DNA from 3 places in the Kribbella sp. VKM Ac-2571 genome. Region 1 is predicted to be linked to each of the others. Evidence: predicted binding sites of a transcription regulator. Region 1 holds the regulator's gene; each other region holds the start of a gene.
What was found. Region 1 encodes HrcA, which represses chaperone genes, less so after heat shock. Its sites were predicted from a motif close to TTGGCACTCGNNNNNNNCGAGTGCCAA; they were not measured.

Region 1 (3,248 bases):
AGCCGGGCGGCGGACCGGTCCTCGACATGGGCCCGTACTACGTGACCAGCCTGGTCACGCTGCTCGGCCCGGTCGTCCGAGTCACCGCCCGCGCGGGCCAGTCGAAACAGCAGCGCAAGATCCACACCGGCCCGCGGGCCGGGACCGTGTTCGACGTGGAGGTGCCGACGCACGTCACCGGCGTGCTGGAGCACGAGTCGGGCGCGCTGACGACCGTGCTGATGTCGTTCGACGTGTGGGCCGGGCGGCTGCCGCGGATCGAGGTCCACGGAACCGAGGGCAGCCTGTCCGTGCCGGACCCGAACGGGTTCGACGGGGCCGTCGAGCTCGTGACTCCGGAGCAGCGCGAGTGGACCGAGGTATCGGTCGCCGGTGGGTACGCCGGAGCCGGGCGCGGGGTCGGTGTCGCGGACATGGCGCGGGCGTTGCGAACGGGCGAGCCGCACCGCGCCAGCGGGGAGCTGGCGTACCACGTGCTGGACGTACTCGAGTCGTTCATCGACTCCGCCGTGCAGGACCAGCCGCTGAACGTGAGCAGCGCTGTGGCGCGTCCCGCGCCCGTTCCGTTGGGAGCCTCGCCCGAGACCGCCTAGACTGGCACTCCGAACGATTGAGTGCCAAGACAGTCGGAGAGGGTGGTGCGCGTGCTCGACGAACGCAAGCTGGATGTGCTCCGCGCCATCGTCGAGGACTACGTGGCCACTCATGAGCCGGTCGGCTCGAAGACCTTGGTCGACCGGCACAACCTCGGCGTCTCCCCGGCCACCGTGCGTAACGACATGGCTGCGCTGGAGGAGGAGGGGTACATCACCCAGCCGCACACCAGCGCCGGCCGGATCCCGACCGACGCGGGCTACCGGCTGTTCGTCGACAAGCTGAGCACGGTCAAGACGCTGTCGACCGCCGAGAAGAAGGCGATCACGTCGTTCCTGGCCGGAGCGGTCGACCTGGACGACGTCGTCCGCCGTACCGTCCGGCTGCTCGCCCAGATCACCCGCCAGGTCGCCGTCGTGCAGTACCCGTCGCTGAACCGGTCGAGCGTCCGGCACATCGAGGTCGTCACGATGAGCCCCCGGCGGTTGCTGCTGGTGCTGATCACCAGCAACGGCCGGGTCGAGCAGCGGCTCGTCGAGCACCCGCACGACGTCGACGAGCAACTGATCGCGGACCTGCGGTCCCGGTTGAACACTGCGCTCGCCGGACAGCGGCTGACCGACGCGACGACGTCCCTGGCCGGTGTGCCGGAGCAGTTCGCGCCGGCCGACCGGTCACTGGTCGCGGCGATCGTCACCACCTTGCTGGAGGCGTTCACCGACGAGGTCGGCGAGCAGCGGATCGCCGTCGGCGGCGCGGCCAACCTGACCCGGTACGGCGACGACTTCGAGCGGAACGTGAAGCCGGTGCTGGAGGCCCTGGAGGAGCACGTCATCCTCCTCAAGCTGCTCGGTGAGGCGACCAACCCGCAGACGCTGACCGTTCGCATCGGTCACGAGAACCCGTTCGAGGAGCTGGCCACCACCTCAGTGGTCGCGACCGGGTACGGGTCGCAGTCCGAGGCGCTGGCCACGCTCGGCATCGTCGGCCCGACCCACATGGACTACCCGAGCACAATGGGTGCAGTGCGCGCCGTCGCCCGCTACGTCAGCCAGATCCTGGCCGACTCCTAACGAATACAACCCCCTGGTCTGGAGTATGAGCACCGATTACTACGCCGTCCTAGGTGTCAGCCGTGACGCTTCAGCGGACGAGATCAAGAAGGCGTACCGCAAGCTGGCACGCCAGTACCACCCGGACGTGAACGACTCCGAGGACGCGCACCAGAAGTTCCAGGAGATCGGGCGCGCGTTCCAGGTGCTCAGCGACCCGCAGAAGCGGCAGATGCACGACCTCGGCGGCGACCCGTTCGCCACCGCGGCCGGCGGACCGGGCGGCGCCGGCTTCGGCCAGGCGTTCACGTTCACCGACATCATGGACGCGTTCTTCGGCCAGACCGGCGGGGCCACCCGCGGGCCGCGGCCGCGGACCCGGCGCGGTCAGGACGCGCTGATCCCGCTGCGGATCGACCTGGCCGAGGCGGCGTTCGGCACGACGCGCGAGCTCAAGGTCGACACCGCCGTACTGTGCCCGACCTGTAGCGGCTCCGGCGCGGCGGCCGGGTCCGAGCCGGTCACCTGCGAGATCTGCCACGGGCGTGGCGAGGTCACGCACACGCAGCGGTCGTTCCTCGGCGAGGTGCGGACGATGCGGCCGTGCCCGAACTGCCGCGGCTACGGCACCACGATCCCGAGCCCGTGCGTCGAGTGCTCCGGCGACGGGCGCGTGCGCTCCCGCCGTACCGTCACCGTGAAGATCCCCGGCGGCGTCGACACCGGCACGCGGGTGCAGCTGTCCGGTCAGGGCGAGATCGGCCCCGGCGGTGGCCCGGCCGGTGACCTGTACGTCGAGATCGAGGTCGAGCCGCACGACATCTTCACCCGTAACGGCGACGACCTGCATTGCACGGTGACGCTGCCGATGACGGCGGCGGCGCTCGGAACGACGATCGACCTGCCGACGCTCGAGGGCGAGACGACACCGCTGGAGATCCGTCCCGGCACGCAGTCCGGTACGGCGATGACGTTGTCCGCACGCGGCGTACCGCGGCTGCGGCACGCCGGTCGTGGCGACCTCATCGTGCAGATCATCGTCGAGACGCCGACCAAGATCGACGACGCCCAGGCCGAGCTCCTCAGGCAGCTCGCGGCGGTCCGCGACGAGGAACGCCCGCAGGGCCAGGTCCAGGCCACCCACAAGAGCGTCTTCGGCCGCCTCCGCGACGCCTTCGGCACCCACTAGATGACACCGCAACACCCCGGGGACGCCTCACCTCCCCACCGCGTCTCAGCGGCGCTGGGACGTGTCGCCTCCCGCCGCTTCTCAACGGGCGGGAGGTGTTCGTAAGTGGGGGTCGCCGTGTTCTTTCACTCTGACCTCGACGAGGACGAGCTGGTGCTCGACGGAGCCGAGGGGCGGCATGCAGCCGTCGTACGGCGGATCGGGCCGGGGGAGCGCGTTCGGCTGACGGACGGGCGGGGGTCCTGGGCCGAAGGGGCCGTGGTTGCCGCGTCGAAGGCTGGGGTGACCGTGGCGGTGGACGAGCGGGGAGCCGTCGTTGCCGCCGATCCCCGCGTGGTTGTGGTGCAGGCAGTGCCGAAGGGCGAACGCGCCGAGTTGGCGGTGGAGATGCTGACCGAGGTCGGCGTCGACGT
Region 2 (3,248 bases), on a different contig from region 1:
ACCACGGCGGCGAGTATGCGTTGTGGTCGAACACCCGCCGTCCGTCGGCCCGGCGCGCGGGGTCGGCGAAAACCACGTCGTACGGCGTGAGGTCGGTGGACTCGGCTTCGCCTACCAGTACCTCGCCGGGTAGTCCCAGTGCGGACAGGTTGGCGCGGGCGGTGGCTGCTGTCTCTGGATCGCGTTCGACACCGGTCACACGCAGTCCGGCGCGTGCGGCGCTGATGAGGTCACCGCCAATTCCGCATCCCAGATCGACCACGGCGGCGCCCAGCAGGGTGGCTGCGAGCCGTGCGGCTCGGTGGGTGCTCACCGTGGTGCGGGTGGCTTGCTCCAGGCCGTCTGGTGTGAAGTACATGCGTTCTGCGTCCGGTCCGAACTTGGCGACGGCGCGGTGGCGCAGTGCGGCTTGGGTGACCGCAGTCGTGACAAGCGTTGCGTCGTACCGGCGTCTGAGCTTCTCGACGAGTTGGAGTTCGTTGCCGGGGCGGTACTCGGCGCAGGCGGCAGCCAGTACCTCAGCGCCCGGTCCGTCGAGCAGCGCGGTAACACTCACCCGGCAACTTTAAAGGGGGCTCGAACAGGTCCTGCTCCAGCTGCGGGTTGCCATCGAGTACAGCCGCCAGTTCATCGCGGAGCGGGTCTTCGGGCCGTAGATGCCGTCGACTACCAGGTGGTGCTTGCGCTGGACGGTCTTGACGACCGCGCGGGTGTTGCTGCCGTAGATGCCATCGACAGCGAGCTTGGAGCCGTAGCAGAAGTTCAGGTTGCGCTGGAGGACCTGGATCGCGGTCTCCGGGTCGCCTGTCCGGCTGGAGCCGCGGTACGGGTCGTCGCCGTACATCAGGTTGCAGGTGGTGCTGGTGCTGCCCAGGATCGACGGCATCGGGATGCCCCAGCTCCGGTTCACCGGCACGAGGCGGGCGGACCTGCACTGCGGCAGAGCGGCTGCTGCGCTCAGTTCGGCGGCAGTGGCGTCGTGGGCGACAGGCTGGTCGGCAGGCGCCTTGGCCGCCGGCGCTTCGGAGACCGGCGCTGTGGACAACGGCTTTGCGGCGGATGGTGACGGGTTCTTCGACGCGTTGGCGGCGACGGCCCCGACGGCGACCGCGCCGACGGCGGCGAGCAGGGCGATCGTCCGCCCGGACAGCTTCGGCAGCGCCGGTACCTTGAACGCCATGGCCTCTCCTCCGATCGCTCTGAGAGAACGGTCGCATGCGCCAGAGGGTTCGGCCCAGCGTTCGGCCACATTCCGTACCCGCCCGATCACCGGGTTGCCGGAGATTGTTTGGCACTCGAGTTGACCGAGTGCTAATCGCGGCCTAGATTCGGTGTTGGCACTCTCGGTGTGAGTGTGCCAACGGTCCGGCCTCCTGACCCCCGCGACGGCAGGGGAGCGCGACCACATGTCACAGACAAGCGAATTCGACCGTGGAGGTCAGCAAGTGTCGGTCACGATCAAGCCGCTCGAGGACCGTGTCCTCGTCGCGCCGCTCGAAGCCGAGCAGACCACGAAGTCCGGCCTGGTGATCCCGGACACCGCCAAGGAGAAGCCGCAGGAGGGCGAGATCCTCGCCGTCGGCCCGGGCCGGATCGACGACAACGGCAACCGCGTCCCGCTGGACGTCTCTGTCGGCGACAAGGTCATCTACTCCAAGTACGGCGGCACCGAGGTCAAGTACGACGGTCAGGACTACCTGATCCTGGGCGCCCGCGACATCCTCGCAGTCGTCAGCAAGTGACGAACGCCCGCTGTTCCTGACTGACACCGCCCCGGAGCCTCTGGCGCCGGGGCGGAGTGGGTCCGGCATCCCGACCGGGGTGGTGGGGCGGAGTTGGACACAGCGCTCGCTCCTGCAACGAGACATACGGAAAAGGACTGGTTTTCTTCATGCCGAAGATCCTCGAGTTCGACGAGAACGCGCGGCGCGCGCTGGAGCGTGGCGTCGACAAGCTCGCGAACACGGTGAAGGTGACGCTGGGCCCGAAGGGCCGCTACGTCGTCCTGGACAAGAAGTGGGGCGCCCCGACCATCACCAACGACGGTGTGACCGTCGCCCGTGAGGTCGAGCTGGACGACCCGTTCGAGAACCTTGGTGCGCAGCTGACCAAGGAGGTCGCCACCAAGACCAACGACATCGCCGGTGACGGCACCACCACCGCGACGGTGCTGGCGCAGGCACTGGTGCACGAGGGCCTGCGGGCGGTCGCCGCCGGCGCCAACCCGATGGGCCTCAAGCGCGGTATCGAGGCGGCCGTCGAGGCCGTGTCGGCCAGGCTGGTCGAGACCGCGCGGCCGGTCGACGACAAGGGCGACATGGCCCACGTCGCCACCATCTCCGCCCGGGACGCCGAGATCGGCGGCCTGATCGCGGACGCGTTCGACAAGGTGGGCAAGGACGGTGTGATCACCGTCGAGGAGTCGAACACCTTCGGGACCGAGCTCGAGTTCACCGAGGGTATGCAGTTCGACAAGGGCTACATCTCGCCGTACTTCATCACCGACGCCGAGGCCGGCGAAGCGGTGCTGGAGGACCCGTACATCCTGATCCACCAGGGCAAGATCTCCGCGATCGCGGACCTGCTGCCGCTGCTGGAGAAGGTCGTGCAGTCCGGCAAGGCGCTGCTGATCATCGCCGAGGACGTCGAGGCCGAGGCGCTGTCGACCCTGGTGGTCAACAAGATCCGCGGCAACTTCACCTCGGTCGCCGTCAAGGCGCCGGGCTTCGGTGACCGCCGCAAGGCGATGCTGGAGGACCTGGCCGCGCTCACCGGCGCACAGGTCGTCGCCCCCGAGGTCGGGCTGAAGCTCGACCAGGTCGGCCTCGAGGTGCTCGGTTCGGCGCGCCGGATCGTGGTCTCGAAGGACAACACGACCGTCGTCGAGGGCACCGGCAAGGCCGAGGACATCGCGGGCCGGGTCAGCCAGATCAAGTCCGAGATCGAGCGCACCGACTCCGACTGGGACCGCGAGAAGCTGCAGGAGCGGCTGGCCAAGCTGGCCGGCGGCGTCTGCGTCATCAAGGTCGGCGCGGCCACCGAGGTCGAGCTGAAGGAGAAGAAGCACCGGATCGAGGACGCGGTGTCCGCGACCCGGGCCGCGATCGAGGAGGGCATCGTCGCGGGTGGCGGTTCCGCACTCGTGCACGCCTCCACCGTGCTGGACAAGGACCTCGAGCTCGACGGTGACGAGGCCACCGGTGTCCGGATCGTCCGCAAGGCGGTCGTCGAGCCGCTGCGCTGGATCG
Region 3 (3,248 bases), on a different contig from region 1:
TCTTGCCGAAGATCGCGGCGATCAGCGGGTTGATCAGACCGTCGACGAGCGCGCCGACGATCTTGGTGAACGCGGCGCCGATGACGACGGCGACCGCGAGGTCGACGACGTTGCCGCGCATCACGAATTCCTTGAAGCCCTTGAGCATGTGGTGCCCTCCACGAAGCGGGTGGTTGTACCCGGACAACCTAGGGCTGCACCCCTGTCAGGGCGAGCGAGCGCGCCGGAACACGGACACATCGTGCCGGCACAATCCCGAAGAGTGATCAGCTCGTGTCCGGCGTCAGTGCCACGGTGATCCGTGAGTTCGAACTGGCCTGGGCCAGTCGGGTGGCGACCTCCGGTGTGGTCGCCACCACGATCAGCGCGCCGGAGGTGGCCGATCGCGGCGTCGGCAGGGCGACCACAGGCACGGCGCGGGCGAGCTGGCTCGCGGAGCCGGCGGTCGTGCTGTCGGCGGCGTACAGATTGATGCGGTCGCCGACTCGGAGGAGCGAGGTGATGTCCGCGTCGTCGACGCGGAACGGGTAGGCGACTGAGCCGGGCGTCACGGCGGGTGGGGCGAGGAATCTGGCGTCGGTGAGCGGTTCGCCGGCTCTGACGGGTCCGCTCAACACGCGGGTCGTCAGTTCACTGCCGGGTCTGAGTGCACCGGCCGGCACGGAGCCGGGTGGCAGGTCGACGGTCCGCAGATCGTCACGCGTCGGGGCCACGCCCCCGGTGAGGTCGCGCGCAGCGGCCAGCACCGCGACCGTCGGTGGCGGTGCGGGGGAGAGAGCGAGAAGTCCGAAGTACACGGCGGCCGCGGCGGCGACGCCGGCGAGGAGCCGACGGTGCCACCGGGCGGCACGCAGCAGGTCACGAAGCAGGGAAGGGATTTTCATGCCGGAGAAGATACGAGTTTCGCCGGCAGCCGCCCTTCAGTTATCCACAGGGCGCGCGGTCAGGCCGCGCTGGTGCCCGAGGTCGAGCTGCTCGAGCCCGAAGACGAACCCGACGAACCCGAGGACGACGAACCCGAGGACGACGAACCGGAGGAACCGTTGGACGACGACCCCGAGGAGGCGGACCCCGACGAGGACGATCCGGACGACTCGGCCTTCGCCGGCACCGTGCTCTTGCCGGACGACCGGCTGTCGGTCCGGTAGAAGCCGGAACCCTTGAACACGACGCCCACGGCGTTGAAGACCTTGCGCAGGCTGCCCTGGCAGTTCGGGCACACGGTCAAAGCATCGTCCGTGAAGCTCTGGCGCACCTCGAGCGCTTCACCGCAGTCGGTGCACTGGTACTGGTACGTCGGCACTGTCGGTTCCCTTCAAGCCGCTGGCACTCCTACTACCCGACTGCTAATAATGCGCCAGCGGACCGAAGTATTCCAAACCCGGTCTCACGTACCTCAACTCCGGGTCCCTGTCCAGCCGACGCAGAGCCACGCAAAGTTGTGAGGGACCCCATTTGGGGTGGGCGGGGGGATTCTCTACGGTTGGTCCGTGCCACGCCTGCTTCGAGTCGTCGTCATCAGCGGAATCGCCCTCGCCACGGTCCTCCTGGTGATCGCCGGTACCGTCGTCTTCGTCGTCCGCCACTCGTTCCCGACGTACGACGGAACCATCGACCTGGACGGCCTGGACGCCGAGGTCAGCGTGGTCCGGGACGCCAACGGAATCCCGCAGATCTACGCCGACACCCCGGCCGACCTGTTCGCGGCGCAGGGGTACGTGCACGCGCAGGACCGGTTCTTCGAAATGGACTTCCGCAGGCACGTCACGTCCGGCCGGTTGAGCGAGCTGTTCGGCAAGACCGCGCTCGAGACCGACAAGTTCGTCCGGACACTCGGCTGGCGGCGGGTGGCGGAGAAGGAGCTGCCGCTGCTCAGCCCGACCACCCGGCAGTACCTCGACGACTACGCCCGCGGCGTCAACGCGTATCTGATCAAGCACAACGGCTCCGACGAAACGTCGAAGCGCAGCGGCTCCGCCCTCAGCCTGGAGTACGCCGTCCTGTCCCTCCAGCCGGGCGGGCCCAAGAACTACACGCCGGAGCCGTGGACCGCGGCCGACTCGTTGTCCTGGCTGAAGGCGATGGCGTGGGACCTGGGCGGCAACCTGGACGAGGAAGTCACCCGGACGAAGCTGCTGGCCGCGATGCCGGCGCGCAACGTCGAGAGCCTCTACCCGCAGTACCCGTACGACCGGAACCAGCCGATCCTGTCCGGCGGGTCGATCGGCAGGGACGGCAAGTTCACCACGGCTCCGGTCAGCAACGAGGTACGGCGGAGCATGCTCACCCAGGACCTGCTCAAGTCGCTCGACTCGGTGCAGAAGGTCGCCAAGGGACTGCCCGAGCTGCTCGGCCAGGGGGACGGCGTCGGGTCGAACTCCTGGGTGGTCTCCGGTGACCACACCACCACCGGTAAGCCGCTGCTGGCCAACGACCCGCATCTCGGCGCGACCATGCCGGGGGTCTGGACGCAGGTCGGCCTGCACTGCAACAACGTCGGCAAGACGTGCCCGTTCGACGTCTCCGGCTTCAGCTTCTCCGGCCTGCCCGGTGTGGTGATCGGCCACAACAACGCGATCTCCTGGGGCTTCACCAACCTCGACCCGGACGTCCAGGACCTCTACCTGGAGCGGATCGAGGGTAACAACGTCCTCTACAACAACAAGTGGCGAGCCATGGCCACCCGCGAGGAGACGTTCAAGGTGGCCGGCCAGGACGAGCCGGTGAAGATCACCGTCCGCGAGACCCGGCACGGTCCGCTCATCTCGGACGTCCGCGAGAACGAACGCAAGGTAGGCGAGTCGGCTGCGGCGCAGGCGAAGTACCCGACGGCGTACGGCGTCGCGCTGCAGTGGACTGCGCTGAACCCGGGCCGGACCGCGGACGCGCTGTTCGCGATCAACACCGCGCAGAACTGGGCCCAGTTCCGCGCCGCCGCGCAGCAGTTCCAGGTGCCCTCACAGAACCTCGTGTACGCCGACACCGACGGCCACATCGGCTACCAGGCGCCCGGACTGATCCCGATCCGCACCACCGGCCGCGGCGACTGGCCGGTCCCGGGCTGGGATCCGAAGTACGCCTGGAAGGGGTACGTCCCCTTCGACGCGTTGCCGAGCGAGTTCGACCCGGCGGACGGCATCATCGTCACCGCGAACCAGGCCGTCGTACCGAACACGTACACGTACTACCTGACCAACTCCTGGGACTACGGCTACCGCTCGCAGCAGATCCTCGACCGGATCAAGGCG

Region 2: the regulator HrcA is predicted to act here: its motif matches at 1,289-1,315, upstream of groES (co-chaperone GroES).
Region 3: the regulator HrcA is predicted to act here: its motif matches at 1,324-1,350, upstream of EV651_RS43200 (FmdB family zinc ribbon protein).

Annotation. Positions count from the first base shown of each region.
Region 1 covers NZ_SNWS01000001.1:344,533-347,780, forward strand. The annotation lists gene EV651_RS01705 (Gfo/Idh/MocA family protein) at 1-593, shown strand, start outside; gene hrcA (heat-inducible transcriptional repressor HrcA) at 645-1,667, shown strand; gene dnaJ (molecular chaperone DnaJ) at 1,693-2,835, shown strand; gene EV651_RS01720 (16S rRNA (uracil(1498)-N(3))-methyltransferase) at 2,953-3,248, shown strand, end outside.
Region 2 covers NZ_SNWS01000002.1:50,701-53,948, forward strand. The annotation lists gene EV651_RS04190 (methyltransferase domain-containing protein) at 1-556, opposite strand, end outside; gene EV651_RS04195 (peptidoglycan-binding protein) at 566-1,180, opposite strand; gene groES (co-chaperone GroES) at 1,446-1,742, shown strand; gene groL (chaperonin GroEL) at 1,892-3,248, shown strand, end outside.
Region 3 covers NZ_SNWS01000002.1:321,037-324,284, forward strand. The annotation lists gene mscL (large conductance mechanosensitive channel protein MscL) at 1-148, opposite strand, end outside; gene EV651_RS05600 (SAF domain-containing protein) at 267-884, opposite strand; gene EV651_RS43200 (FmdB family zinc ribbon protein) at 944-1,303, opposite strand; gene EV651_RS05610 (penicillin acylase family protein) at 1,491-3,248, shown strand, end outside.